Regions from separate parts of the Cyanobium sp. Alchichica 3B3-8F6 genome, predicted to be linked through region 2. Evidence: predicted binding sites of a transcription regulator. Region 2 holds the regulator's gene; the other holds the start of a gene.
The links. The regulator NtcA, encoded in region 2, controls nitrogen genes in cyanobacteria. The targets are predictions, from matches to a motif close to GTANCNNNNGNTAC.

Region 1: a site for NtcA is predicted at 1,458-1,471, ahead of KBY65_RS06370 (DUF4278 domain-containing protein). Genes of this name have one in related genera too.

Annotation. Positions count from the first base shown of each region.
Region 1 covers NZ_JAGQCZ010000006.1:29,531-32,930, forward strand. The annotation lists gene KBY65_RS06365 (sigma-70 family RNA polymerase sigma factor) at 1-573, opposite strand, end outside; gene KBY65_RS06370 (DUF4278 domain-containing protein) at 1,181-1,363, opposite strand; gene KBY65_RS06375 (cytochrome P450) at 1,519-2,856, opposite strand; gene KBY65_RS06380 (hypothetical protein) at 2,849-3,049, opposite strand; gene KBY65_RS06385 (Nif11-like leader peptide family natural product precursor) at 3,079-3,360, opposite strand.
Region 2 covers NZ_JAGQCZ010000004.1:138,518-141,917, forward strand. The annotation lists gene KBY65_RS05050 (resolvase) at 1-290, opposite strand, end outside; gene KBY65_RS05055 (DUF3084 domain-containing protein) at 287-1,504, opposite strand; gene ntcA (global nitrogen regulator NtcA) at 1,553-2,293, opposite strand; gene KBY65_RS05065 (cob(I)yrinic acid a,c-diamide adenosyltransferase) at 2,554-3,174, shown strand; gene dcd (dCTP deaminase) at 3,174-3,400, shown strand, end outside.

The DNA.
Region 1 (3,400 bases), on a different contig from region 2:
GCCCTCGAGGATCGTGAGCCGCAGGGCCATCGCCTGGGCAGCGGGGAGCTGCTCCACAAGCTGCTCCAGCGCCAGCCCATCGGCGCAATTCCCATCAGCTGCCTCGGGCTCTGGAGCGGCCAGCTGATCAAGCAGGCACGGCTCGCCATCGAAGCTGGCATCCAGGCTGCTGTGGCCCAGGGGGCAATCACCTGCTTCGTGAACCTGCCTGGGCACCCGCACCAGGCGGACCCGATCGCGCAGGTGATGCTGCAGGGCCCCGCTGATGCAGCGGCGGAGATAGGGAGCTGCAGGCTCGCCGGCGCGGCAGCTGGGAGCTGAGAGAAGCAGGGCCTCCCGGGCCACCTGGATCAGATCTTCCCGATCAACAAGCGGGAAGAAGCGCCAGGCCACCTTGGCAGCGATGGAATCGGTCAGGGGCAGGTGCTCCAGCACCAAGGCATTGCGGGCCTTGAGAGCAGAGCGGCTGAGGGCTTGAGCCGGCTTCTGGCGGCGGGAGGGGGAAAGCGGGGAAGCCATCTGGGGGACGGCGGAGAACCCCACCCCCACCGGCCGGCCGCAGCGCGGCGACAAGGACGCCCGATACAGGAGGGCGCATGGCCCGATCCTTGACGCGGCGTGAGGACTGGCCGTGATCACCTACCGCGACCAGTGCATCCGATTGATTTCCGTTCGGCGGTCCAGACCAGAAGAGGTGGAGCTCTATGAACAGTTCTGATTTCGATCAACGTTTCGATGCCGGCGAGTCCGTGCTCGAGGCACTTGACCTCGGCGGTGCGCGTCGCCGTCGGCTGGAGCAGCGGACGTCTGCTTGAGCGCAGTGCTGTGACTTCTATCCAGAAGGATGAGGCCGCACCGAAACGGGATCTTGCAGCCTCAGCGCTTCAGGCCTGGCCATCGCGTAAAACACCCTCGCTCATGGCCTCGTACACCAAGGAGCCAGGCTCCTTGGCTCGGCGGGCCACTGCGCTGCTGGAGTGGAGCACCCGATGGACCGATAGATCCGGCTGGGCTACGGAACCCTTGCGCTGGCGATCGGCGTACCGGAGAGCCGTATCAACGCAATCGTCAAAGGGCGGCGGGCGATCACTGCCGACACCGATCTGCGCTGAGCATTCGGCGCAAAAAAGGGGGCCTTGCGGCCCCCCTGTGATTCCTGATCGGCTGAAAGCTCAGCCGATCAGTGGTGGGCGTAGTGGTGGCCGCGGTAGGTGAGTTGCTTGGTCACCTCGCCGGGCTTGGGCTCGTCGTGGTGGGCATCCACGTAGGGAACCCCCCGGTAGGACTTGGCCATCAGGTATTGGGCGTCATCGAGACGCTGGGCCTTGAGGATCCGGGTGCGGATCAGTTCGAGCACGTTCATCACGCTCTCCACAGTGTCCGCGTCCCCGTTGCCTGGCGCGGAACGATCTGCATCCACCGCTGGGTGGATCAACGTATCTCTATTTAAGCGCTTGGTAGCGGTTGATACCACATGATCCACCGGATTGCTTCCGTTTCGTTGCAAAGGGGTGCGGTTCAGCTCCTGGGCTCAGCCCGCACCAGCAAGCCATCTCGCGGGCTGGGGCTGGGGATCAGTTGCAGGCTGAGGTCCTGATCCGGCTCCAGCTGCAGGGTCAGTTGCCGCAGCAGGCCCACTGCCATCAGGCGGATTTCCAGTTCGGCCAGGGCCTTGCCCAGGCACACCCGCTCGCCGCCGCCGAAGGGCAGCAGGGTGAGCCCGCTATCACCATTGAGATGGCGTTCCGGGCGGAACTGCTCCAGATCGTCGCCGCCGGCACCACCATCAAATCCGCCGTCGGCAGCGCTGCTGAAGCGGTTGGAGGCGGCCAGGGCCACCTGCACCACCCGGCCCGCCGGTACCAGCACGCCATCGAGAACCAAGTCGCGGGTGGTGCGGCGGAAGAAGCCGCCCACCGGCGGGTTAAGCCGCATCACCTCCTGCACCACGGCCGAAAGCCGTGGTGTGGCCTCCTGCTCGGCCAACGGCAAGCTCAGGCCATCGAGCTCGGCGTGTAGCCAGGGGAGTACCTCCGGGTGCTGCAGCAGCGCCGCCATCAGGCAGCTCAAGGAGGAGGCGGTGGTTTCGTAGCCGGCGAAGAGCAGCAGCAGCAACTGCTCCACCAGGTCGTCGTCGGTGAGCGGCAGGCCTGCTTCATCGAGGCCGCCACTGAGCAGATCCAGGCCACCGGCCAGGGGTTCTCCCTCCGCCACTTGCTGGCGGGCCCGCTCCAGCACCCCGGCCAGGCGTGCCAACAAGCGGCTGCGGGCCTGCAGCGCTCGGGAAAAGGGGCTGCCGGGCAGCGCAATCGGAATCGAAAACAGGGCGCGGGTCCAGATTTCAAAGTCGGCAAACAAGGCGTCGCGGTCGTCGCCCTCCAGCCCCAGCACCACCGTGGCGATCACCGTGAAGGCAAAGCGGCGCATGCGCGCCACCAGCGGCACCGGTGTGTTGGCGGCCTTGAGCTCCGCGGCCAGCTCCTCCACCAGCGTCACGATCGTGGGGGTGTACCGCCGCAGCGCCGCCGCCGAAAACAACTGCCCCACCACCCGCCGTCGGGCGCGGTGGTCGGCGCCATTGCGGTTCGCCAGCGAACGGCTGCCCAGCAGCTGGCGCACACTCTCGGGCCACCAGCCCTCGGTGGCGTCGGGCTGGGCCAGCAGATCGGTGATTGCCCGGCCGCCGCGGATGAACACCAGCGGCTGGCCCAGCAGCCGCGTTTCATACACGTTGCCAAACTGCTCAAAGCGCTGCTGGGCGAAGTCTGCGTCGCGGAAAAACGCCAGGGCCTCCAGCGCGCCCGTGCTGGCGCCGGTGCTGGGCAGGGGCCGGGGTGATGCAGGCAGGTCAACCATCGTGTTCCACCTTGGAGGCTCCACCAGGCTCGTCGGCCACAGCCTCAATCCGGTAGTACTCCCGATCGTCGGAGCAGCACAGATCGGCGTAGTACCGCTCCAGCACTGCGTGGGCTGCGCCGTAGCTCGTGAACAGCTCACCAGCGATGCCGTCGCGGATGCCGTCGTCGCGGAGGATCTGGTAGCGGCTCATGGTGTGGTGCACAGGCGACAGCCCGGGATTCAGTAATACCGGCCGGGATACTCGCCCGGATGCTCGATCCGACGCACCCGCACGCCCGAGGCGGACTGGCCGGAGAAGCGCAGGATGTCGCTTCCAGACACCGAAAAGCCGAGCTCCTGGGCCAGCAGCGCCACTTCATCGGCCGTGATCGCGTCTCCCACCTGCCGCTTCAGGGCCGGATCACGCTGCACGCGGGCCAGGAAGTGTTTGAGCTGCTCGAGCGTCACCACTAACCCCTGAGGCAGCCACCATAGTGCAGCCTTGGTGAGGACATTAGGCACACAGAGTCGCTACGCTGGTGAAATGAAGCCCTTCGCGTGG
Region 2 (3,400 bases):
GGATACAGCTCCCAGTAGCGATCGCGGGCGGCCAGAGTGCTGCCGTGCTCGTCGACCAGCTCCAGCTCCAGGGCCAGTGCGGCCAGCGGGCCGCGCCAGGCGCTACTGCTGGTGCCGTTGCCCACCACCACCCGGGTCAGCCCCTGGCGTTGCCAGGCCTGGAGCTGGGCCCGGCTTGCCTCGGGGGGCAGGATCGCCGCCTCCAGAACGAGGGCTTGCGCGAGATCCGCCAGCACCAGGCCACATTTGCTGCGGCCGGGATCGAGCCCCGCGATCAAGCCCGCCGTCATGGCCGGCGGGGGCCTGGGCCAGCGCCGGCCGGCGCGCCAGGTCGCAGCCAGCGCACGTCCACCGCAATCGGGTCGGGGGTGTCGGCATCGCGCACGACCAAGGCTTCTAGTTGCGCCACCTGGCCCGCTGGCCTTTCGCTCAGATCGCGGCCCAGTTGGCTCAAACGGGCCGCATCAAACTGCAGGCCCTCCGCCGCGGTGCCCTGGCGTTGGGCCTTGGCATAGGCCGCCGCCAACAGCAGGTTGAGCCGGCGATTGATCGCTTCCACGCTGCTGAGGTCGCCTTCGATGGTGGTGCTGGCCAGCACTTCGCCGGCCTTGACGACAGCCCGGTTTGGGCGGAGGTCGGGGAAGGCGAGCACCTGGCGCTCACCCCGCAACACGTTGGCGGCCGAAAGGATGCTCACCACCCAGCTGCCGGGTTTGGCCAGGAGTCCCTCCAATTTGGCGATGTCGCTCTTGGGCACCAGCAGGATCTGGCGGTCGACCTGCTGGCCAGGCAACACCCGCCGGAATGCGGAGAGGTTGGCTTGTTGCAGCAGGGCCGTGATCACGGCGCTGGCCTGCTCGGGCTGCTCCAGGGTCACCTTGGCGCTGGCCAAGGTCTGACCGCTGGTGATCACCACATCGCCGCGGCGCAGGGCAATCAGGTTGCTCTCAAGATCCTTGAGTTCTTGGGCGCCTGCGGCAATGCGGCGGCGCACCTGGGCCAGTTCGGTTTCGGTGCGTCGGATGTCAGCGTCGCGGTCTTGAACCTCACGGCTGAGCCGTGTGCGTTCCACCTCCAGGCTGTTGCGTTGGGCAACCAGCGGAGCCAGTTCCTGACGCAGCTGATTGGCCCGCGCCTGGGCCTGTTCGAACCGCTGTTGCGCATCCCGTTTCCCCTGTTCGGCCCGGTTGAGCTCCTGCTGGCTGGTGGCCAGTTGGGCCTGACTGCTGGCCAGCTGGCGGCGGCTGCTCTGCAGACGATCCTCCAGCCGATCGAGCTCGAACAGACCCGTGCGCAGGCGCTCACTCACCAGCAGCATCAGCCCCAGCGAGATCGCGCTGATCAGGCTGCCGGTGAGCACCGTGATCAACACGGCGGTGCGTCGGGGCCTCAGCTTGAACAGACTGAGGCGCGCCTTGCCAACCCGGCTGCCCAGCCGGTCACCCAGGGTGGAGAGCACTCCCCCCAGGGCTAGCAGCGCCAAGATCAGCAGCCAGCCGGTCACATGCGTCTGCGAACGGGCCCCAGTATCCCTGCCCCTCAGCCGAAGCGCTCAGCTGAAGCGTTTGGCCAGGGCAATCGGGTCAAAGACGGTGATTTTCTTGCGGTCGATCTGCACCAGGCCGTCGTTGCGTAGATCCCCCAGCAGGCGGGTGATCGTGACGCGCGTGGAGCCGATGGCTTCGGCGATGGCCTGGTGGGACAGGCGAAGATCGATGGTGATGCCCTCGCTGCTGGGAACGCCGAAGTCGCGGCAGAGCACCAAGAGAAAGCTCACCAGCCGCGAGCTCATGTCCCGGTGGGTGAGGGTTTCGATCATCGTTTCGGTTTGCAGGATGCGTGAGGAAAGGCCCTGCAGCAGCAGCAACCCGACGCTGGCGTCCTGCTCGATGGCGCGCCGCACCGAGGTGGCTGGAGCGGTCACCATCTCGACCCGGGTGAAGGCCACAGCGTGATAAAAGCGATCTGAGCGCTGGCCCGTGAGCAGGGACAGCACCCCAAACAGGCTGTTTTCCCGCAGCAGGGCCACCGTGATTTCTTCACCGGATTCGTAGACACGCGAGAGCCGCACCGCGCCGCGGCGCAGCAGGTACACCCGTTCGGCTGGATCGCCGGGGAAAAAGATCGTCTTGCCCCGTTCGATCGTTTCGACGCTGCTGCCGGCCAGCCCGCGGATCACCTCTAGCAGGGTGGGACTGGCCTGGCCAGCGCTGCCCATGCCGGCCACCACCCCTGGGGCCCCGGTCGATGGGGTGGCGGCGGTACGGCTGAATCCGTGGGTGGCGCCAACCATCGTGGCTTAGGCAAGTGGCCGGACCCTAAGGATCACCCGGGGGTGCCCCTGTAGCAACGCACACGATTTGCCGTCGCCTTGCTGTTGCCCCTGGTTGGTTTTGGGCGCAGCAGTACGGATGTTTCCACCAGGGATGGTGTCATTCGCTTGTGGAACGGTCCGATCCCGCTACATTCAGGTCCTCGGGGGGCGCAGCCGCGACTTCCCTGGTGGGGTGTCGCGTCCCCGTTCGTCCTGCCCCTTGTCCTGACACGGTGTCCATGACCGCCAGCTTGCCCGTCCCAGGTCTGACCTCCGGAACCGGAGCGGGTTTTCCTGCGGTCCAGCACGCTCCCCAGCGCCCGGGCCATCGCCCCCTGGCGGCGGTCTCTCCGGCTCCCGTGCTGCGTTTGGTGGCCCAGCAGGAGGGTCTGCTCCAGATCCACACGGCTCCGTTCCGGGGCAGTTTCGGTGCGGTGCTCAGCCAGGCCTTGCGCACCGCCGGGCTGGGCAGTCGGGTGCTGGTGAGCCAGTTTCTCAAGGGTGGCGTGGATCAGGGGCTGGAGAGCAGCCTTTGGCTTTGTGGCCGTCTGCAGTGGTTGCGGCCCGGGGTGCCCGCCTGCCTCTCGGAGCGGGCCGCCGACCAGGATCAGGAGTCGGTGGAGGCCGTGCGCCAGGTGTGGGCCTTCAGCCGTGAGCAGTTGCTCAGTGGCGCTGTGGATCTGATGGTGCTCGACGAGCTGGGTCTGGCGGTGGAGCTGGGCTACATCGACAAGGCCGACGTCGTGGCCACCCTCGATCGCCGGCCGGCCCATCTGGATGTCATCCTGACCGGTCCGGCCATGGCTTCTGAGCTGATGGCGATGGCCGACCAGGTCACCCAGCTGCGTCGAGGTCTCTAATGCTCAAGAACGATCGCTGGATTAATGAGCAGGCCGCGGCCGGAATGCTGCAGCCTTTCCAGTCGAGCCTGGTGCGTCACCTGGATCCCGACACCGCCAGTTCGCCGGTGCTCAGCTACGGCTGCTCGTCCTATGGCTACGACCTGCGGCTGTCGGCGAAGGAGTTTCTGATTTTCCGTCACGTGCCCGGCACGATCATGAACCCCAAGCGGTTCAATCCGGCCAA